Regions from separate parts of the Paenibacillus sp. FSL P2-0089 genome, predicted to be linked through region 1. Evidence: riboswitches for the same ligand, from Rfam matches in the RefSeq annotation. Region 1 holds a riboswitch; each other region holds the start of a gene.
The links. Region 1 has a riboswitch for cyclic di-AMP ahead of NST69_RS21155 (hypothetical protein). Riboswitches for the same ligand answer to the same signal wherever they lie in the genome.

Region 1 (7,577 bases):
CCGCGTTATTCGAGGATATCCGCTCTGCCCGCGCAGAGATCAACATTCAGTATTATATCATTCAGCCGGACCGTCTGGGCCGGGAGCTGAGGGATATGCTGATCGTGAAGGCCATGGAAGGCGTGAAGGTGCGGCTGTTATATGATGAAGTCGGCTCGAAGCGGATTTCACGGCATTTTTTCAGAGAATTACGTGCAGCAGGGGGCGAGGTTGAAGTGTTCTTCCCGTCCCTGCTCAAGCCGCTGAACTTCCGGATCAACAACAGGAATCACCGCAAGCTGTGTATTATTGACGGAAGCATCGCCTATATCGGCGGGTTCAATGTGGGGGATGAATATCTGGGGCAGGTTCCGAAGTTCGGCTACTGGCGTGACACTCATCTCCGGATTACCGGAAATGCAGTCAGCCATATCCAAGGCAGATTCATCCTGGACTGGCATCAGGCGGGGATGCATGAGCGCGGGGATTACGGGGAATTCGTCTTCAACATGGAGCCCCATACAGGGACAAGCCCGGTGCAGATTATTACAAGCGGCCCCAATTCGTCCACCGAGCATCTGAAGAATATGTACATCAAGCTTATTTTATCGGCTAAAAAAAGTGTGTACATCCAGACCCCGTACTTCATACCGGACACCAGCTTCATGGACGCCTGCAAAATCGCCCTGCTCTCCGGAGTGGATCTGCAGATCATGATCCCTAACAAGCCTGACCATCCGTTCGTGTATTGGGCCACCTGGGCGTATGCCGGAGATCTGCTGAATTACGGGGCCAAAATCCTGCTCTACGAGAATGGCTTCCTGCACGCCAAAACGATTGTCGCTGACGGAGAGGTTGCTTCTGTCGGAACGATGAATATCGATTCGCGCAGCTTCCGGCTGAACTTCGAGGTGAATGCCATTGTGTATGACCGGGCGATTGCCGAACAGCTCCAGGATATTTTCCTGAACGATGTCAGACTGTGCTCTGAGCTGACCGTTGAACGTTATGCGCAGCGCTCGCTGGTGATCAAGCTGAAAGAGGGGATTTCCCGGCTGTTGTCGCCTATTCTGTAAGGAGAGTGGAGCGCGGGCAGCTGTATTTTATTGAGGGAGGAATGACAAATGGGTATGCTGGGTCAATATGTCATGGTGGATGAGGATACACTGGAGCGCATGATGGAGATGGACGGTTCAGAGCTGATGAATACGCTGGAGAAGCTGATTGAAGGCGGAAGTGAATATTACGATATCGACAAGCTGTGGGAGGAGCTGCATCTCGCGCTAACTGGAGTCTCGGCCAGTGAACCTATCGAAGGCGATCCGTTAAGTGAAGCTGTTGTCGGGGTTCATGTGTTTGAGGTGGAAGAGGAGGACGGGTTCTTCGCGTGCACCGAGCAGGATGAATTGGAGGACATTATTGCGGCGATGCAGCAGGTGGACTTCGATCAATTGAAGACGGATGGTGTAGCGGAGGAGCTGAGGGCAGCTTTGAAGGTTGAATTTGCAGGCCTGCTGGACTTCTACGGGAAGGCGCTGGCGGGCGGGAAGCACGTGATTTTCAGTGTGGCTTGAACGGGATGGCGCGAAGCGCCGGGACCTCGTTAGGAGGGGGAACCGGGCTTCAGGTTTTTCTGGAGATAATATTTGCTCTGCCCTTCATGCGGACAATCTTTGATCTCGCCGAAGATCTCATACCCCTGCTTCTGATAAAAAAACGGCGCCTGCCAGCTCATCGTGGTCAACTCGCTTACCTTACAGCCGCGTTGCCTGGCTCTGTGCTCCAGCTCTTCCAGCAGGGCCTTGCCGAGTCCATGCCCCCTGTACCCGGGATCCACAGCCAGCAAGTGCACATTCAGAATATTCCAGACCATATCCCCGGTAACGCCGCCGATGAAGACGCCGTTCTCATAGGCCGCCAGGGAGATCACCTCGCGCTGATAGGGCGGAATGCTGCTGTCCATGCGGCGGCTGTGTTCCTCCAGTAAGCGGGAGATTTCCTGCTGGTTCTGAGCAAGATCCAGTTCTATAATGTTCATGGGTACTCCTCCTTAGTATTTGAATTCAATTATAGCCATTATATCAAAATAGAGCCTGCGGACGATGCCGCAGGCTCTATTTGTACATGGAGAACGGCGGGAGTGCCGTCCGTTATTCCGGGGAGATGTACATGTCTTGGAGTCCCGCAAAGTACCTGACTATTCATCGAAGCCAGGTCTCCGCTTTGTGTGTGGCGAGTTTAGTGCTTGTGTCCGCTCTCGGCATTCAGCTTGGCGATCAGCTTATCGCCTTCGACATCGAGATTCGGCAGCAGGCGGTCCAGCCATTTCGGCAGCCACCAGGCTTTGTCGCCGAAGACGGCCATGACGGCCGGAACAAGCGTCATCCGGATGATGAAGGCATCGATCAGGATGCCGAAGGCCAGCGCGAAGCCGATCTGCTTAATCATCGCATCAGGGGCGAAGATGAAGCCGGCGAAGACGGACACCATGATCACACCTGCGGCCAGTACGACCCGGCTGGCCAGATCATAGCCGTGAATAACACTGTCCTTGCCATGGCGGCCGTGGACATAAGCTTCACGCATGGAGCTGACCAGGAAGACTTGATAATCCATGGCGAGTCCGTACAGAATACCGGTGACCAGGATCGGCATGAAGCTTAGCAGCGGTCCGCCGGTATCGAAGCCGAACAGCGAATGCAGCCAGCCCCATTGATAGACGGCGGTGGTTACGCCGAAGGTGGCAATAATACTTAACACGAAGCCGACGGTTGCTTTGATAGGTACGATAATGGACCGGAATACCAAGAGCAGAATGATCAGCGACAGGATAACGATGATCCCGATGTATATAGGGAAGGCATCGGACAGCTTCGAGGACATATCAATATTGATGGCGGTGAAGCCGGTCACGCCAAGATTAATATTGTTGCCGGTGGTCAGGCTGGACGCTGGATCACGCAGCTCCTGTACCAGGTCTCTGGTTGCGGTATCTGTGGGCCCTGTCTTCGGAATCAGGCTGATAATGGCGATATCGCCGGTGGGACTGACACCGAGCGGAGAGACCAGGGTCACATTATCGTGCATTTGCAGCTCCTGAACCAGCTTGCCCAGGATCGGCATGGAGATCTTCTCAGACGGATTCTTTGTCTCAGCAACCAGCAGCAGCGGGCCGTTGAAGCCTTCACCGAACCCTTTGGAGATGACATCATAGCTCTGACGGGCCGGAGTATCCAGGTTCGCCGAGGCGCCGGATGGAATACCCAGCTCCATCTTGGTCACTGGAATGGCGGCTGTGCCAAGCACCAGCACCACCAGCACAATGATGGCCCAGCGGTATTTCACCGTGGCATTTGCCCAGCGGTGCGAGAAGCTGTGCTGCGCTTTTTTGGCAGCGGTGCTGTGCTTGGTCCGGGCTTTGGCGGTTACGATCCGTTCACCGACCAGGCCGAGCAGCGCAGGCAGCAGGGACAAGGCCAACAGGACATTGATCAGAACGCTGGCCGCAGCAACTAGGGCCATAGTAGACAAGAAGCCGATGCCGATGACGAGCATGCCGCATAAGGCGATAATAACGGTCAGACCGGCGAAGAATACCGCGCTGCCTGCGGTGCCCAGTGCACGGCTGGCTGCTTCGGCTGCGCTTAATTTCTCATCCAGGATCAGACGGCGCTGGCGGTTCACAATGAACAGCGAGTAGTCGATCCCCACGGCGAGACCAATCATCACGGCAAGAACCGGTGTAATATCGTTCATCTGGATCAGGCTGCCGAGGGCAAACGCACCTCCGACGCTAATGCCTACTCCGAGAAGTGCGGTCAGCAGCGGCAGCCCGGCGGCAACGACTGAGCCCAGCGTCATGAACAATACGATGGCAGCAACGGCTACGCCGATCGCTTCCGTGGAGCCGATGGCCGGCATGCTTTTGAGCGAGTCGCTTGGAATCGCGGTAATGCCTGAACCGGACTGTTCAACTTTGGTCACGGTATCGATGATGTTGTCCGGCACCTCCGATGGCAGAGATGTCTGCTGAACCGTGAACTGGAACTGGAACAGGGCAATGCTGCCGTTAGCCGACAGCATCACGCCGGGAACCGGAGCGCCGTCAACAATCAGCGGACCGAACGGTGCTGCCTGAGCAGCAGCGGCTTGACCAGCAGCGGCAGAAGGATCGGCAGCGGCTTGACCAGTGGCAGCGGAAGGATCAGCGGCAGCTTGACCGGCAGCGGCGGAAGGATCAGCGGCAGCTTGACCGGCAGCGGCGGCCGCTGCTTGTGCTGCCAGTTCGGCAGGGTTGATGACATATTCCATGTTGTATACATCATTAATAGCTTTTAGAAGCAGCGCTGTACGCTCAGGCGTATCAAGACGCTCCCCGTCCGGTACAGTGAAGGCGATACTAGCCTGGCCTCCGGCCGCAGCGGGCAGCTCTTTTGTCAGCTTATCCAGCACCTTTTGCGACTCTGTGCCTTCAATTTTCATCTCGGAGCTGGATTGAATGCCGTTGACTCCAATCAGGGTGCCTACAACTCCGAGTACAATGATCCAGACTGCAATGAAGGCCCAGGGCTTAGCATAAGCCGATTTACCTAAGCGGTATAGAAAAGTAGACATGTAGTGGTTTCTCCTCTTTATCTGTGAATTTAGAAGCCGTTGCGTAAATAAGCAAACATGGAATTCAGGTATTGTTCAAACGGCATAGCCCCGGAGTCCCCGCTCTGCTGCTCACCCGGCAGCATGACGTTCAGCCGTCCGTCCAGGATAGGCACGAAGGCCCCATAGACGGCACCTACCAGCAGGTGGGTATATCCATCGGCATACCGTCCACGGGTGAACTGCTCCAGTGTCTCCTGGGCGGTGATCTGCAAATGCCGGAAGACATTGAGAATGTAAGGCTCCAGGGACGGATATTGATTAGCCAGGGAGACGAACTGCCGCAGCTTATGCAGGAACTCCGAGGTGAATTGCAGCTTCAGCAGATTGTACAGGGCATCGAGCGGTGTAGCATCCGACGGCAGAGCAGCCAGCGGGTTATTCTCTTTCTCTTGGACAGCAATAATGCCAATGAAATAGGCGGCGACTGCCTCCTCCTTACAGGAGAAGTAATTCGCAAAAGTCCGCCGGGAATATCCAGCCTTCTGAACAACATCATCCACAATGAAGCCATCCATGCCATGCTCAAGCGCAAGCTCGAAGGCCGCTACGGCTAAGGCATAGGCGGTGGCTTCTTTTTTTTTGTCCCGCAGATTCAGTTTGGAATTCAAAAGTAAATGTTCCTCCTTTCCCTGAAATCTATAAGCTCTATAGAATCTATAGGTTCTATTATTGCTCAAAGGGAAAGATTGCACAATGAGCATCGAGTGACGGAAATGTGAATATTTTAAATTTGGAGTAATGGACTGAGAAAGAAAGGTGGGGGGAGGAGATTAAGTTAGGAGGGCGTGGGGAAGGGAGTGGGAAGTAAGTGAGTAAATGAGGAGTGAGAGCTAGAGTGGGAGTAAGTGAAGGAGAGTAAGTGAGTAAGTGAGTAGATGAGTGAGTAGATGAGTGAGTAGGTAAGTGAGAGTTAGTGTGGGAGTAAGAGTAGGGGAATAAGTGAGTATGAGAGTGGGAGGGGATTAGGTGAGCAAATGAGCAGTACGTGAGAGGAAGAGTAACATGGGTGTAAACAGACGATAGCGCGAGCAAATCCCCGGGCGGATAAGAGTAGAGCTGAAGAATGCGCCTTCATTCACGAAGGGACAGCATTATTGACTTCTTTTGTCATCCGTGAGGTTTTACATTAAATGGCTGCAGGCGTAAGATTCAATCAACAACCGAATGAAATGACACTGTTCTTGAAATGGCTGAATTCCGTAACGGGAACGGGGGAACCAACTGGTGCAGGTGGCTTAAGGATAGGCTGCTGAGTACCCGGGGTGAATCCTTGCCAGTGTGCTACTATGGCTCTGGTGAGGTAGGGCAATCTCGCTGCCCGAATCCGTCAGCTAACCCCGTAAGCCTCGAAGAGAGAGGATGAGCGCCATGATCGAGTAACCGACCACGGAGAGCCCTGCTGCTGCTGTGGTCTTTTTGCTGTGTAGGGAAGGGGATTAATCCCACTGAATGCCCTGAAAATGGGCTGGATGCAGAAATGAAGAGCACAAGTGCCCTTGAATCCAATTGCGCCTCTGCCATACACAACCAAGCAGCCTAAAGTGGAAATTAGGGGCAATAGTGACAGGTGGAAGCACAATTTAATCTTATAACAACACTGATTAGTCATTTATATGCCGCAATAGTCTTTTTATGTACCACATTAGTCAGTTTCCGCATCGCCACTACAGTCAGTTTTCTTATAGCCATATTACATTGAAAGGAGGGGTTCCCATCGCTACTGTATTTATCGTCTGCTTCTGGGTTGGCCTCGTGCTTATCCTAAGCGGCAGCATTCATGGGCACGGTCTGGTAGGCCACCTGCATGTAGGGGGAGGGGATGCTGGGGGGCCGGGCTTTCTCCCGATTCTTCCGCTGATGGTGTTTGTCACCGTCTGGGGCGGCACGGGGTATATGCTTGTCAAGTACAGCGGGATGCAGCTGCTCACCGTGGTACTGGTCTGTACCTTGATCGCCCTGCTGCCGGGCATCCTGCTCTACACGGTACTGGCCCGGGTGATGACCCGGTATGACAGCAGTATGAGTGAACTCGATTATGATCCGGCAGGCCAGCTCGGCTATATCAGCATCGCCGCAGCGGATGGGGCCGTGGGAGAGATGAAGTATGTGCTGCACGGGACCATGCGCTCCATCGGCGTGCGGGCCGAATCCGGTCAGTCGCTATTGCGGGGCGATCGGGTGATTATTGTGAAGACGGATAAGGGGATCGCAGCGGTCACTTTGTTCGAGAGGGAAATGGAACAAAACTAACGGGGAGTGTCGGAGCAAATGTTAATTTTATATGTAACCGGAGCTATTGTTGTTGTGATTCTGCTGGCGTTAACCAGTATTGTGACCGCGTATAAAAAGGTTCCGCCCAATCAGGCCATGATCGTATACGGTCTCGGCGGCAAAAGAGTGGTTCAGGGCGGAGGGACATTCGTCATCCCCGGCTTCCAGAACAATAAAACCATCTCCATGATGCTGATGAGCTTCGATGTGATCCCGGCGCAGGCCATGTTTTCCCGCCAGGGCATCAAGCTGAACCTGGAGGCGGTCGCCCAGATTAAGATCAAAAGCGATCCAACCGCTATTCTCACAGCCAGCGAGCAGTTCATTGACCGGCCGGAGGAAGACCGCGAGACGATTATTCTGCATTCGGTGGAAGGCCATCTGCGCGGCTTGATCGGGCAGCTCAGTGTAGAATCTATACTCAAGACCCCAGACGAAATCAACAGCAAGATGCGGGAGACCTGCTCAGAGGATCTCGACAAGATGGGGCTGGAGGTCGTCAGCTTCACCATCAAGAAAATTACCGACGACAAAGGGTACATCGACAATATGGGGGTGCCTGAGATTGAGCGGATTCGCCGTGATGCCAGCATCGCCAAGGCTGAAGCCGAACGCGATATTCAGATCAAGCAGGCCGAGGCGGAGAAGGAATCCTCCATTGCCAAAGCCAA
Region 2 (7,577 bases), 2.6 Mb from region 1:
GGATTGCCGCCATTCAGCGGATTCCTTAGTAAAGAAATGTTCTTCACTTCTGTACTCAATATCCGGGAGTTTGACATCCTGAGCTCAGGATACTGGACACAGCTCTTTCCGGTGATTGCTTGGATTGCCAGTGTATTTACCTTTGTATACAGCATGATCTTTGTCTTCAAGACCTTCCGCGGCAAGCTGAGGGAAGACAAACTGGATAAGGTTCCGCATGAAGCTCCACTGGGTCTCTTACTGTCACCCGTGATTCTGATTTCACTTGCAGTAGTGTTCGCTTTCTTCCCTGATCTGGTCTCTGCCACGCTGATTGAACCGGCAATGTCTTCCATTCATTCGGGGCTGCTCGCACCGGAAGAAGCCTTTGAGGTTTCTATTCATTTCTGGCATGGATGGACACCAGAAATCTTCATGACCCTCGGTGTTATAGCAGCAGGTACGCTGTTGTTTAGAATCTATACCCGGTTACGTGTTCTAGACCGTGAAGCCGGCGGAACCAATGCACTGAGCCGTATGTATGACTTCTCGTTAAGACTGCTCGAGAATGGTTCAAGACGCTTAACCGATGCTTATATGACTGGTTCGGGTCGCCATTACCTGCTCTATATTTTCAGCTTTTTCATCATTTCCTTACTCACAGTTCTGTTGCGGCAGCAGGGCATTAGCTTTGGTATGGATCAGTATGCCTCATTGTCTTTTTATGAATTGGCTGTTGTAGCAGCCATGCTGCTGGCTGCCTTTGCAGTTCCATTTGCCAAGTCACGTGTCAACGCGATTCTTTTCACCGGTGGTGTGGGGTATATGGTGACGCTGCTCTTCGTTCTTTTCCGGGCACCGGATCTTGCACTCACACAGATGATTATAGAGACCGTATCGGTCATTCTGTTCCTTCTTTGTTTCCGGTATTTACCGAAGCTGAAGAAGCAGAAGGAGCCTCTGCGCTTTAAGCTGCCCAATCTGATTATTGCGGCTGGAGCTGGTATCACGATGACGTTGATTGCTCTGGCGGCTATGGGTACCAGTCCTTTTGAACCTATCTCCGAGTATTTCTTGAAGGAAAGCTACAACCGGGCTGGCGGAAAGAATGTGGTCAACGTCATCCTGGTAGATTTCCGCGGGTTTGATACTTTGTTTGAAATCATGGTGCTTGGCATCGCCTCACTGGCCATTTATGGTCTGATTCATCTGAGAATGGAGACGGAATTGCCGCCGCTGGAGCCCGCCAAGACAGAACTATTGCCGCTGCGCAGCAATGATGTGATTCTACAGACGATCTCCAAGGGGATTGTCCTTGTCATTCTGATATTCTCCCTGTATCTGTTCTTTGCCGGGCATAATCATCCCGGGGGAGGTTTTATCGGGGCTTTGATGGCATCTGCTGCACTTATGCTTATTGCAATCGCATTTGGAATGGATCAGGTACGTAAGGTGCTCCCAGTGAATTACCGGCTGCTTACAGCTTCCGGGCTCATGCTGGCTATTCTGACAGCGTCAGGTTCATTCCTGTTTGACGCTCCTTTTCTAAGTCACACGTTCGGCCACTTCCATCTGCCTGTACTTGGCGATACGGAGCTGGCGACTGCCGTCCTGTTTGACCTTGGTGTATTCCTGGCTGTAGTCGGCGTGACGATGACCATCATTTTATCGATCGGAGGGGAGAAGAAATGGAACTCGTAATGGCGGTAGCGGTCGGAATTCTTTTCATGATCGGTGTTTACCTGATTCTCTCCAAAAGCCTGCTGCGCATTGTGCTGGGAACCTCCTTGCTGACGCATGGAGTCCATCTGCTGCTGCTCACGATGGCCGGGCTCAAAAGGGGGGCAGCCCCTGTACTAGGCAAGGCGGATACCTATGTTGATCCGCTGCCGCAGGCGCTGATTCTAACCTCCATTGTCATCAGCTTTGGGGTCACAGCCTTCTTTTTCGTACTCGCATACCGGTCTTATCAGACGCGGGGTACTGATGAAATGGACAGCATTAAGGAGGACAACGAATGAGCAATCTATTGGTGCTCCCGATTCTCATTCCGCTGGCTACGGCTGTCATCCTGATTTTTCTCAAAGAGAAAATCCGGCTTCAGCGCGTGATTAGTGCGCTCAGCGGTCTGCTTAACATTCTGATTGCGGTGCTGCTGGTTACACGTGTCCACTCCGAGGGCATACTGACCCTGCAGATGGGGGGCTGGGCTCCTCCGTATGGCATTGTATTTGTAGGTGATATGTTTGCTGTATTGCTGGTAACGATGGCTTCGATCGTCAGTTTTGCGATTCTGTGCTACTCCTTCAGCAGTATTGGAGAGCAGCGGGAGCGGTTCTATTACTATACGTTCTTTCAGTTTTTGCTGGTCGGGGTATACGGCTCGTTTCTTACGGGGGATATTTTCAACCTGTTTGTCTTTTTTGAGGTCATGCTGATTTCTTCTTATGCGCTCATCTCACTCGGTGGGACCAAGCTTCAGCTAAGAGAAACGTCGAAATACCTGCTTATTAATATCGTATCCTCGACACTGTTCGTAGCTGCGGTAGCTTATCTCTATGCAGCGGTAGGAACGCTCAACATGGCGCACCTGTCCCAGCGTATCGCTGAAGCGGGACAAGGCGGCGTGCTTAATGTGATTGCTGTTTTGTTCTTGATTGTATTCTCCCTGAAGGCAGGACTATTCCTGTTCTTCTGGCTTCCAGGATCCTACAGTGCACCTCCGGCGGCTGTCAGAGCGTTGTTCGGTGCCCTGCTGACCAAAGTAGGACTCTATGCAATCATCCGCACCTTCACGTTGTTGTTCGTGAACGATCCCGGCTTCACTCATGACTGGATCGTCTGGATGGCTGCTGCTACCATGATCCTGGGCAGCCTGGGGGCAGTGGCTTATAGGGATATCCCGCGGATTCTGAATTATAACGTCATTATCAGCGTTGGATTTGTAGCCTTTGGGCTCGCTGCAGGGACTGCAGATTCAATGAATGGGGCAGTCTTCTATCTGCTGCACGATATGCTGGCCAAGGGACTTATGTTTATTCTGGGCGGGATGATTATATCCGCAGCCGGAACTGACCGGCTAGGCAGTATGGGCGGGATGATCCGAAAGTATCCGCTCCTCGGCTGGATGTTTTTTATTCTGGCGCTCGCCCTGGTGGGGATTCCGCCGCTTAGCGGTTTTGCCGGCAAAATTATGATCCTCCGTGGAGCGTTGTCCGAGGGGATGCTGACGCTGTCCCTCATCGGTCTGGGATCAAGCTTTCTGGTGCTGTTCTCCCTGATGAAGGTGTTCAGGCTGGCCTTCTGGGGAAATGAACCCAAGGAAGAGCAGCCTAAGGTGAGCTTGAAGGCTGCTTCGGCTGTGGCTGCCGGCCTGCTGCTGCTTGTGATTGCCATGGGGATCGGAGCGGAGTATGTGTATACTTATGTATCGCAGGCTGGCGAGGTTCTGGCTTCACCTGCGCTATATATTGAAGCCATAATGAAGGAGTAGTGAATATGGCCTTACAATTCCTGTTTAATCTGTTGATTGCCTTTCTGTGGATGGCGATAAATAACAATGGCTCTGGCTCAAGCTTCTTAGTAGGTTATCTGCTGGGCATCGGACTTTTACTGTTATTTAGGAAATCCAGGTCCCAGCCCCGGACCTTCTATCTCATACGTATATGGGCTGTACTGAAGCTTCTGCTGATCTTTGCCCGTGAACTTACGGTCTCGAATTTCGTGGTCATTGGCCATATCATCCGTCCAAAACTGGCTATACGTCCCGGTATCTTTGCTTATGAGACTGCCTTGGCCACGCCCTGGGAGGTCACACTGCTCTCGTGCCTGATTTGTCTGACACCGGGAACCCTGACTCTTGATGTGTCGAAGGATGGCAAGACGCTGTACATTCATGCTATTGATATTAAAGATGCTCAGTTGCTGGTCACGCAGATTAGAGGCACCTTCGAACGAGCGATCAGGGAGGTGACCCGTTAATGATCCCAGTTATGCTAACCGTGGCCATGATCATTCTGGCTCTGGCGATGCTGGCCTGCCTGTTCCGTCTCCTGAAAGGGCCAACCCGCTCCGACAGGGTTGCCGCACTCGATACGATCGGCATTCATGTACTCGCTATGATAACCGTCTTCAGTATGCTGCTGGATACCCAGGATTTTATAGAAGTCATTCTGGTTATCGGAATTCTGACGTTTATTGGTACTACGGCACTGGCCAGATATATTGAACGGGGAGCCGTTATAGAGGATGGAGGGAACCCCAATGACAGGTGAACTGATTAGCTCTATTCTTGTGGTAATGGGTGCAGTCTTCTGCGGCTTAAGTGCCTTCGGCTTAGTCCGGCTGCCCGATGTCTATCTGCGTTCACATGCGGCTACCAAAAGTGCAACCTTCGGGGTATTGTGTTTGCTGACAGGAGGTTTCCTGTACTTTTGGTTCAAAGACGGAACGGTTAATGTCAAGCTTCTGCTGGCGATTGTATTTGTATTCATCACTTCACCGGTAGCAGGTCACTTAAATGGCCGGGCTGCCTACCGTTCCGGAGTGCCCTTATGGAAGGGAAGCGTTCAGGATGACCTGAAGGTGCTGGGGGAAGAAAGCAAGGAAACGTCTGTAAAATAATAGTTAATCGCTGAATTCCTTATAGGAAGCGGGGGAACCAGGTTACATGGGGTGAATCTCGGGAAAAACGAGTAGGGCTACTTTCAGGCCCGAATCCGGCAGCTAACCCCGCAAGCGTTCATGAGAGGATGCACTGTATATGCCGCATATTGAAGTGAATGGAACGTCGCTGTATTATGAGATGTCGGGCAGCGGTCTGCCTATTGTTTTTATTCATGATTATTCGACCTCTCATCATCTGTTTGAGCCGCAAGCGGATTATTTCAGCAAGCGTGCCAAAGTGATCGTATTCGATTTGAGAGGGAACGGGCAATCGGGTAAAATGGATGTGGAGATCAGCCGGATCGTAGACACACAATGTGAAGATTTGAAGCTGTTATTGGACGCTTTATCTGTAGAGAAGGCTGTTATCGTAGCTTGTTCCAGTGGTGCTGTGCTCGCCCAGAAATTCGCCTATCTGTACCCTGAACGGATAATAAATATGGTATTGGTGGACAGTTATTTTCAGGAGGATTACACGGCGAGAGGCAGTAAAATGAAAGGAATCTTTGAGGTCTGCGCATGGGCGGCCCATTATCTTCCTGCCGAAATGTTCGTCCGTTCCTTGCGCATCACCTACAATAAGTGGCTCTCGGCTTATCATATTCTCAGGAAAGAGCTTGTGCATGAACGGACAACGGAATTAATTAAGCAGCGGCTGGCACTTAGACAAACGGACAGCTACGGGTTCGCATTACGGCTGCAGATTCCTGTTCTTGTTGTATCCGGGAATCAGAATGAATGGGCGCTGGAGCAGGTGAAAAGAACAGCCAGCAAGTATCCGTCTGCCCGTCTGGCGATCCTTGAGGATGCGATGTATCCGACTCATCTGTGTCAACCCCAGCTCTTCAACCGTATATTACTGGATTATCTTAGGGAACAGCATAGTTTTCAGCGGGCGGCAGCTGGCAACTAACTTGAATTATAATGGGAGCCAATGATATGTTCTTTAACAAAATCTCATCCTTTATCACAAATCTCAAACTGACCTCATCCAGAATCATTTTACTCGGTTTTGCAGTCCCTATATTTCTTGGTACAGTGCTGCTGGCCTTGCCGATATCTTCGTCCAGCGGACTTAGTATAGGGTGGCTGGCAGCACTGTTTACTTCGACTTCAGCCGTATGTGTAACGGGCCTCGTTGTACTTGATACCGGTACCGATTTTTCTCATTTTGGACAGGTCATTATCCTACTTCTGATTCAAATTGGCGGTTTGGGATTTATGACATTCAGTGTTTTGATCGCCGTGATCATGGGGAAAAAGATTGGATTAAAAGAACGTCTGCTTATCCAGCAATCATCTAATTCTGTAACAACACAAGGAGTCGTGCGGTTATCACTCAGTATCTTTCTCATTTCATTTATAGTGGAGACAACTGGAGCTATAGTGTTGGCCCTTCGATGGGCAAATGAACTAGGAACAACAAGGTCCATTTATTATGGAATATTCCATTCAGTGTCTGCCTTCAATAACGCCGGATTTGGATTATGGCCAGACAGTCTGAGCCGCTATGTGGGTGACCCTTTAGTTAATATTGTTATCTCTTTTTTGTTTATCATCGGCGGGATTGGATTCACGGTGATTCTGGATCTGTACCGGAAAAGAAGATGGAGAGATCTTTCCTTTCATACAAAAATAGTTTTAATTACCTCTGGACTCCTTTGTATGGCAGGGTTTTTGGTGATTTTTGCGATTGAACTTTTTAACACAAAAACATTCAGTACTCTCTCATGGAGTGAAAGAACTTGGGCGGCATATTTTCAGGGTGTTGTTACCCGGACAGCCGGCTTTAATTCCATCGATATTGGTGCAATGCTCCCGGCCTCACAATTTTTTATGATTTTCCTGATGTTTGTTGGGGCTTCGTCCGGATCGACTGGAGGAGGTATAAAAACGACCACTTTTGCTGTACTTATGTTAAGTATCGTCTCAACGATTAAGGGGAAAACAGATGTGCAACTGCTTAAAAAACGCATCTCCCAGGATATCATATTCAGGGCACTGGCAGTAATGACCATATCCCTGGGTGTAGTTCTTACAGCCACCTTTCTTCTATCCATTACAGAATATGCTCATCCTAAAGATTTCCTGGCGCTTCTCTTTGAAGCAACCTCTGCATTTGGAACTGTAGGAATGTCTATGGGAATAACATCAGAACTTTCGCCACTGGGAAAATGCATCATCATAATTACAATGTACATCGGGAGACTAGGGCCTTTGACTTTAGCTTTAGCACTGGCACAAAAAAATGTGAAGCAAAAATATCGGTATCCGGAGGATAAGCTGCTTATCGGCTAAAGTTTACTGAGCTGCGCTAATTCTAATGATTTTCAACGTTATTGTGCTATCTTCTTTTGTTATTGGGTTGAAGATGTTTTTACCTCATAACTTAGTTATAAATAACTTGATTGCAGTTTGCAAGTATTGTATAAAATGCAGGGTCCGATTCGAAGGAAGCAGGAATTGATATTTGCTTTTGAGACTCATGGTATCTAATATATAAGTACATAATTATGTACCACGTATTTAAGAATTCTAAGAGGACAGTGCATATGTTCAACCAAGCAATTCGCTGATACAGGTGAATAAGACAGAGATACAGCCGGGGCTTCCCGGCTGTATCTCTAAGGAGGACGCGGAGTTCAATTTCCAGGGTTCGTTCGAAAAGCCGCGTGTAATAGACACAACAAGCTCTCCATACAATTTCTCAATAAATCCTGCTCATATACTCTGAGGGGGAGCAGCCCTTCACTTTGCGGAATACCCGGCTAAAGTAAAAGGGGGAGTTGAAGCCGAGCCGCTCGCTGATCTCGGAGACATTCAGATTTGTGTTGCGCATCATTCCTGCTGCTTTGTCCATGAAGAATTGGGCATTGTACATTTGGATGGTGCTCCCTGTTTTATGTTTGAAGACTTCACACAAGTAACTGTAA
Region 3 (7,577 bases), 2.4 Mb from region 1:
CCGCAGCAGCGCTGGGTCTTGTGATGGTATTCACACTCGGAGCGGGCAGTGCCTTCGCAGATTCCAAGATGGATACTGTGATTTCAAAAACCATTGGAACGTCGTATAAAACCGGGGGCACAACCACCAGCGGCTTCGACTGTTCCGGATTTACCAAGTATGTGTTCAAGAATGTCGGGCTTACCTTGCCCCGTACCTCCAAAGCACAGTTCAAAGTTGGAACAAGTGTATCCAAGAGCAATCTGCGTTCCGGTGATCTCGTGTTCTTCAATACCCTGGGTAACGGAGTGTCCCATGTCGGTATTTATGTTGGAAACGGGAAGTTCGCACAGTCCTCAAGTTCACGTGGTGTAACCATCAGTTCGATGAGCCAGTCCTACTGGGCCAACCGCTACGTTGGCGCCAAACGAGTAATGAGCACAACAGCCTACCAAGCTGTCGCTTACGATTGAACCCTTGAAGCATACCCCGAATATTTCAGCCTCTAACAACTAAATGTAACTTATACGAGCCCGGAATGATTATTGCCGTAATCATTTCCGGGTTTTTCCTTTTCCTTATTCTACCTTTTACACTGAATTCGCAGCCTTGAAACAGCATTTTCTTGCAAAAACAAAGAAATAATCATATAAATTAACCCCTGCGCATAGATATGAGTCTTTGGAAAGGGCTATAACTCTAAAAAACAGCAAAAAAGATGCATTAATATGTTATAAGTGATTGCCAAGCGCCTTAGTCTTTGTTACAATTATCGCAGTGAGTTTTTAGTAACATTTTTGTAATTATTGAATCGATTTTAACAAAGGTTTTGTCATGTATTGAATGAACCGCTAATCCTAATCAACAGTCGTGCCGAGTTCCCTAATGAATTAGGGAAACGGGGGAACCACTTTGGGTGAATTGACCTCCTATTCTAAGAGGGGTCATAGGGGACCTTCAACCGAACCCTTAAGCTAACCTCGTAGGCATTGGAAGGGGTATTTACTTTTGAAGAAGAAGCTAGCAGCCGCAGTACTAAGCTTGTCCATTATCTTCACCATCGGAGCAGGAAGCGCTTTCGCGGATTCCAAAATGGATAAAGTGATCGACAAAGCCATCGGAACCAAATACGTGTCCGGCGGTACATCAACTAACGGGTTTGATTGCTCCGGATTTACAATGTATGTTTTTGATAAGATCGGCATTAACCTGCCCCATCAATCCGGCTCCCAGTATCAGATGGGCACTGCCGTGTCCCGTGACGAGATGAGACCAGGCGACCTTGTATTCTTCAATACAAGCGGTAAGGGCATATCCCATGTAGGTATTTATGTTGGTGACGGCGAATTCGCCCATGCCTCTTCCTCACGTGGTGTAACCATCAGTTCGCTGAGTGACAGCTATTACGTCAACCGCTACGTTGGCGCCAAGCGAATCATGAGTACAGATGCCTACAAGACTGTAGCTTCGGATTCCCAAGACAACGATGATGTACAATAATCCTTTGTAACCTAACGCTCTTTTCCGAGATTTTTGCCGAAATCTTGGAGAAGGGCTTTTTTTGTCTATAAAATTACTTACCCCTCTCTATATTTGTAAAACACTGATTCTGCGCTTTCGGAAAATATATTTTGCCGTTTGTCAAGTTTCTGCATTTCCGTAAGGAAATTGCGTCGAAACTGGCTGTTTTTGTATATAATTAATAGAAGAAATGAATCTATGTCCCTTGGAAGGAGGCCTCCCCCAATGATTAGCTCCCCGCTAACCTTTTACGTGGTGCCTATGGAGCCGCAGCATGCCGCTGAGATCTGTGAGTGGAGCTACAAGCCGCCGTATAATATTTACGGCTGGATGTCCTGGGAGCAGATGCAGGCGCTGGGCGTGGAGTTCGGAGACCCGCAGCTGCGAAGTGAGCAATATGTATCGGTTGTGAATGGAGAGGGGGATCTGTGCGGCTTCGCCCAGCTCTTTCCGATGGAGGGGGTAGTCCGGCTTGGTGTCGGAATGCGGCCCGAGCTGTGCGGCCATGGAATGGGACATCTGTTCATGAAGGCTATTGTGCAGGCAGCACGGTCGCGTTACCCGGAATGTGAGATCGACCTGGAGGTGCTGACCTGGAACCAGCGCGCCATCCGCGCCTACCAGAAATGCGGGTTCACCATAACGGATACCTATGAACGCCGCACTCCGATCGGTAATAAGCCTTTTTATTGCATGGTCTATGAGGAATAGCACCGGAGACAAGAGAGTTTTGCAAAAAATGGATCATTTGTGTTCATTTTTTTGACACACATACTATGATAACGCTTCACCATCCGCTATAATGGAGACAGCAGCTTACATGGAGGGACGGATGCAGATGCAGAAATGGATCATGAGCGGTTTGTTTTTTGCCGCCTGTGCCTTTGCAGTAATCTTAATGTTTACCCTACCCGGTAAATCCGAGGTGGCGGAGCAGAACAAGCCGACCATGCCGGAGGTTGTGCTGGACGCTGCGGGCGCAGAAGCCACAGTGAAGGCTAATTGTATCTCCTGCCACGGAGACCAGCTTCAGGGCGGGGCGGGACCCAGCCTGCAGCAGGAAGGCGCTTCGCATGACGCAGCTCAGATCTTCAGCATAGTCACCAAGGGGCGCGGACAGATGCCTCCCTTCAAAGACAGGCTGGCCCCTGAAGAGATTGCGAATGTAGCCCTATGGCTGGCCGAGAAGAAATAATCCGCAACCTGTACTCACACCATGCTCCTCATTCTAAATGTATAATGCCCGTGACGAGGATAACGAACGATCCTTGCACGGGCATTTCTATTAATTAGATATTCCTGTTGTCTCCATAGGGGCCTTGTCCTCTAGCGGGTCTTCTCGAATGCCTCATTAAATTCATGCGCCTGGCGGAGATCAAGCTTCTCCACATCTGCAGCCAGCCGCAGAACAACCGTCTTGTAATCAATGGTGATATGCGGGTGATGGTCAAAGGCCTCCGAAATTGTCGCTACCTCATCCACAAAGGCAATTCCCTTCATATATTCACTGAACATATATTTGCGCACCAGCCTATCCCTCTCCAGCTTCCAGCCCTCAAGCTTGCCGATCTGCTCCTGCAGTTGTTCCTCAGTTAATTGCAATTCGTTTCCTCCCTTGCTAAGTTAACGGTTCCTTCAGCCTGCTCTTCTCCTTCAAATAAAACATCCCTCAGCTTCTGAAAGTCCAAGGGATGTGCCAGGCCAAAGATTTTTGATTAAATGTATTCTGACATCCCGGCAATTAGTACTCCACTTCCAATTTTAACATGGCCGGATGCCCGGGACAAACCCGCTGCCGCATTTTTCCCCTGCTTTATACAAGAACGACCGAAGCCAGATCCTCATCGCCCAGCAGAATATTAATGCGGTGTGTTTCTTTATCGTACATCACAACTCCGCTGCCCACCTGAATGACCGGCTCGTTGCCCAGCGCGTAGAACAGATCTTCCGCAAGCGCCTCCCAGACCTCCTGCCTCGATTCCTCCGGCAGATTCGTCCACTCTTCAGGCTCCATTTCAAAAAAAATGTACCCGTCTGCAATCCGTCCAACGGCTCCTGTCAGTTCAACCAGAATTTCACCGTAATCCCTGCCATGCTTAACTCCCACATCAATCACTCCGTTTTCTTCGCTGATGAATAATAACCTACCTTATCTATTATAGCCGAAAAAATCACTTCACAAAAAAGGGAATGATGTCGATAAAGAAGAATATACGTGATTTGGTTACGAACAGAGTGTTCTCCCGCGGTTCAAGGACGAATTACGCGGTTAGTCGATCACTTCTTAATTCTCATGGACGAGGTGCATAAATGGAAATCTCAACAATTCTAGGCCTGGTGTTTGGTCTGATCGCAGTAATCTGGGGGATGATACTCAAGCATGCTCCACTTGCAAGCTTGAACAACCCCGCTGCCTATGTCATTATTTTTCTTGGCACGGCTGCCTCCATCTTCATGGCCTTTCCGATGTCGGAAGTCAAGAATTTCCCTAAGCTGTTGAAGATCCTGTTTACAAAGAAAAAGATGGTCGGTAAGCCCGAACTGATTACCATGTTCATGGAATGGGCATCCATTACCCGCCGCGAAGGGCTGCTGGCTCTGGAGTCCAATGTCGATGAAATTGAAGATAACTTCCTCCGAAACGGCATGCGGATGATTATTGACGGCAATGATCAGGAGTTCGTCCGTGATGTATTAATGGAAGATATTCATGCCACTGAAGACAGACATAAAGCCGGAGCCTTGATCTTCTCCCAGGCCGGGATGTATGCCCCTACACTAGGGGTACTCGGGGCTGTTATCGGGCTGATTGCCGCCTTGGGTGATATGAGTAATATGGACGTCCTGGCCCACGCGATTGCCGGTGCCTTCATTGCAACCCTGCTCGGGATATTCACCGGTTATGTCATGTGGCACCCTATGGCCAACAAGCTGAAGCGGATATCCAAACGTGAGATTGAAGTCCGCCTGATGATGGTGGAGGGTCTGCTCTCCATCCAGTCCGGGGTGTCTACCATAGCTATTAACCAGAAGCTGTCCGTCTTCCTGACTCCGTCCGAGCGTGCCAAGCTGAGCGAGAAGGAGGGGGCTTCCAGTGAGCAAAAAGACTAGGCATGAGGAACATGAAGAGCATGCCGATGAATCCTGGCTGCTTCCCTATTCCGATCTGATGACCTTGCTGGTTGCTCTGTTCCTTGTTATGTACGCCATGAGCGCTACGGACGCCGTGAAGTTCCAGCAAATGGCTGAAGCCTTCAATTCAGCGCTCAGCGGCGGCGGCGGCGTCCTGGAGTACCGGTCGGATTCTCCGACCAGCACCCAGTTGGACCAGGGCAAGCAGGATAAAATGAACAGCGTGATCTCCAAGAACACCGGCACCTCCGATCTGTCCAAGCTCCGTGCCAAGGAGCAGGAGGATCTGGAGAAGCTGAAGAAGCAGTTCGACCAGTACATCAAGAACAACGGAATGACTGACTTGCTTAGCACCAAGCTGAATCAGTCCCAGCTGATGATCACGATTAGCGACAATGCCCTCTTCGCTTCGGGACAGGCTGTAGTGAAAGATGAATCCCGCCAGTTGGCCAAGTCGATCTCAACTATGCTGCAGCAATTCCCTGATTATGAAGTATTGGTGCAGGGGCATACCGATAATGTTCCGATCTCCAACAGCACGTACTCCTCGAACTGGGATCTTAGTGTAGATCGTGCCCTTGAGTTCATGAAGATTCTGCTGCTGAATCCCAACCTGGACCCGACGAAGTTCAGCCCGACCGGCTCTGGCGAATATCATCCCATCGCTAGCAATGCTACGGCTGCCGGGCGGGCCAAGAACCGCCGGGTAGAAGTATCCATCCTGCGTAAATATAAGGACGCTGCTGCGGAGACAACGGATGTCTCTAATGTAACAGCTCCCTGATAGTAAGGAAACAAATAAGAGCTGCTTCGAACGGCCCTACCAGGGTCTATCGGAGCAGCTCTTATTATAGGTATGGGCATTATAATCTTATTGCAGCTGATAGTTCAACATAGCCCCCAGCTCTTGCTTCTCTTCCTGGGACAGCTCCCGCCATTCTCCAGTCTTCAGTGCGCCAAGGCGGATATTCATTACCCGGATGCGCTGCAGCCGCCGGACTTCATAACCGAAGGCACTGCACATGCGGCGGATTTGACGGTTCTTGCCCTCAGTCAGCACGATACGGAATACCCGCTCACTAATACGCGTAATTTCACAGGGAAGTGTCTTACTGCCCAGAATTTTCACGCCGGTGGACATACCGGTCAGAAAAGAAGGCGTGACGGGTCGATCTACAGTGACCACATATTCCTTCTCATGCTTGCCTTCTGCGCGTAAAATTTTGTTAACAATGTCACCGTCATTGGTCAGCAGAATCAATCCCTCTGAATCCTTGTCGAGCCGCCCGATCGGGAAAATCCGCTCCTCATGCCCTATGAAATCGACAATATTGCCTTGAATATGTGCTTCTGTAGTAGAGGTAATGCCAACCGGCTTATGAAGCGCGATATACACGATCCTGCTGCCCGTCTGAAGCGGCTGGCCGTCAATCAGGACAATATCTCCGGCCTCGGCTTGGCTGCCCAGCATAGCGGGCTCCCCGTTGATGGTGACCCGCCCTCCCTCGACCAGCTTGTCTGCTTCACGGCGTGAACAATAGCCTGTCTCACTGATGAATTTATTGATTCTCATGTTCGTCTTCACTCCGTTCTATATTCATAACGGCCGGAGGTACTGGCTCCTTCGCTTCAGGCAGCTTGATAATTACCTGTGCCCCCCGGCCATACTCGCTTCTAATCTCCAGGCTGCCCTTATGGGCCTGAATGATCCGCTGGCTGACCATCAAGCCGAGACCGGTTCCGGACTCTTTGTTCGTAAAGAACGGTTCTCCCAGCTTGGGCAGCATATCCTCAGGGACGCCTCCGCCCTCATCCGTGATCACAACAACCACAGAATCATCCTGCTCCTGCTGCTCCACGGTAATCGTTCCTCCGTCCGGCATCGCTTCGATCGCATTTTTGATTACATTGATAAATACCTGCTTCAGCTGATTCTCCTCACAGTGCACCATGGCGGGTACTCCCGAGAAATGTGTGGTGAATTCAATGCCGAACAGGTGGGCCTGACTGTCCAGCAGGGAGATGACATCGCCGACAATATGCCGCAGATCCCTTTGCTGGAAATGAACAGCCTGCGGCTTCGCTAGAATCAGGAACTCACTGACAATCATATTGATCCGGTCCAGCTCCGAGAGCATCAGATCTATATGCAGCGGAACGAGAACCTTCTTCTCCTGCTGAAGCTGCAGGAAGCCCCGCAGGGTGGTCAAGGGATTACGGATCTCATGGGCAACGCCTGCGGCAAGCTGGCCGACTGTAGTCAGCTTCTCCGAGCGTCTGAGTAGCTCCTCGATCCGGTTGCGCTCGGTCATGTCACGGGATACATGGACAACCGACTGCGGCTGGCCCTCTTCATCCCGGATAACCGAGCTGCTGACGCTGACCTCTACCAGGGAACCGTCACGCTTCAGCCTGACGGTCTCCACAGGCGGCAGAGATGCCCCGTCCTTAAGCTGCTGCAATCGTATACTCTCCTGCTGCTGCACAGTGGCCGGAACCAGATAAGGCGGCTTGACCAGAGCATCCGCAGCGCCCCATCCATAGAGATCCTCGAACGCTCTGTTCGTACTGATGATCCGCCCTTCCATATCCACCGTGTGGATGGCATCCGAAGTGCCGTTAATGACCGACTCCAGATGCTCCTTAACCGCACGGTTCTCCTCCAGTGTCTGCCCCAGCCGGTTCGTGTGCTGCAGCAGATGTGAGGTCATCGCATTAATGCGCTGGGCCAGCTGTCCAAGCTCATCGCGGCTGGATACATTTAGCGGGGGCTCGAACTTGCCCTTGGCCACATCATTGACCTTAGCCAGTATATCCTGAATCGGGCGTGTAACAACACCCGCCAGGACATAACTCGCCAAGAGAAAGATAATAAGCAGCAGGACCGAGGTGGTGATATTATTGAACAGCTGCTCGCGGATGACTGAGGAGATCGCCTGGTAGTC

Region 2: another riboswitch for cyclic di-AMP. It lies ahead of NST69_RS09985 (alpha/beta hydrolase); the one in region 1 lies ahead of NST69_RS21155 (hypothetical protein).
Region 3: another riboswitch for cyclic di-AMP. It lies ahead of NST69_RS31940 (C40 family peptidase); the one in region 1 lies ahead of NST69_RS21155 (hypothetical protein).

What each region holds. Positions count from the first base shown of each region.
Region 1 covers NZ_CP152006.1:5,025,612-5,033,188, reverse strand. The annotation lists gene cls (cardiolipin synthase) at 1-1,055, shown strand, start outside; gene NST69_RS21175 (DUF1877 family protein) at 1,104-1,553, shown strand; gene NST69_RS21170 (GNAT family N-acetyltransferase) at 1,583-2,017, opposite strand; gene NST69_RS21165 (MMPL family transporter) at 2,218-4,593, opposite strand; gene NST69_RS21160 (TetR/AcrR family transcriptional regulator) at 4,623-5,243, opposite strand; cyclic di-AMP (ydaO/yuaA leader) riboswitch at 5,814-5,996, shown strand; gene NST69_RS21155 (hypothetical protein) at 6,388-6,885, shown strand; gene NST69_RS21150 (SPFH domain-containing protein) at 6,904-7,577, shown strand, end outside.
Region 2 covers NZ_CP152006.1:2,441,839-2,449,415, forward strand. The annotation lists gene NST69_RS09955 (Na+/H+ antiporter subunit A) at 1-1,680, shown strand, start outside; gene NST69_RS09960 (Na(+)/H(+) antiporter subunit C) at 1,668-2,000, shown strand; gene NST69_RS09965 (Na+/H+ antiporter subunit D) at 1,997-3,472, shown strand; gene NST69_RS09970 (Na+/H+ antiporter subunit E) at 3,478-3,960, shown strand; gene NST69_RS09975 (Na(+)/H(+) antiporter subunit F1) at 3,960-4,253, shown strand; gene mnhG (monovalent cation/H(+) antiporter subunit G) at 4,243-4,602, shown strand; cyclic di-AMP (ydaO/yuaA leader) riboswitch at 4,601-4,734, shown strand; gene NST69_RS09985 (alpha/beta hydrolase) at 4,742-5,557, shown strand; gene NST69_RS09990 (TrkH family potassium uptake protein) at 5,584-6,942, shown strand; gene NST69_RS09995 (helix-turn-helix domain-containing protein) at 7,352-7,577, opposite strand, start outside.
Region 3 covers NZ_CP152006.1:7,455,151-7,462,727, reverse strand. The annotation lists gene NST69_RS31945 (C40 family peptidase) at 24-452, shown strand; cyclic di-AMP (ydaO/yuaA leader) riboswitch at 841-983, shown strand; gene NST69_RS31940 (C40 family peptidase) at 988-1,479, shown strand; gene NST69_RS31935 (GNAT family N-acetyltransferase) at 1,726-2,211, shown strand; gene NST69_RS31930 (cytochrome c) at 2,339-2,695, shown strand; gene NST69_RS31925 (4a-hydroxytetrahydrobiopterin dehydratase) at 2,827-3,102, opposite strand; gene NST69_RS31920 (hypothetical protein) at 3,314-3,607, opposite strand; gene motA (flagellar motor stator protein MotA) at 3,811-4,611, shown strand; gene motB (flagellar motor protein MotB) at 4,595-5,416, shown strand; gene NST69_RS31905 (pseudouridine synthase) at 5,504-6,205, opposite strand; gene NST69_RS31900 (ATP-binding protein) at 6,192-7,577, opposite strand, start outside.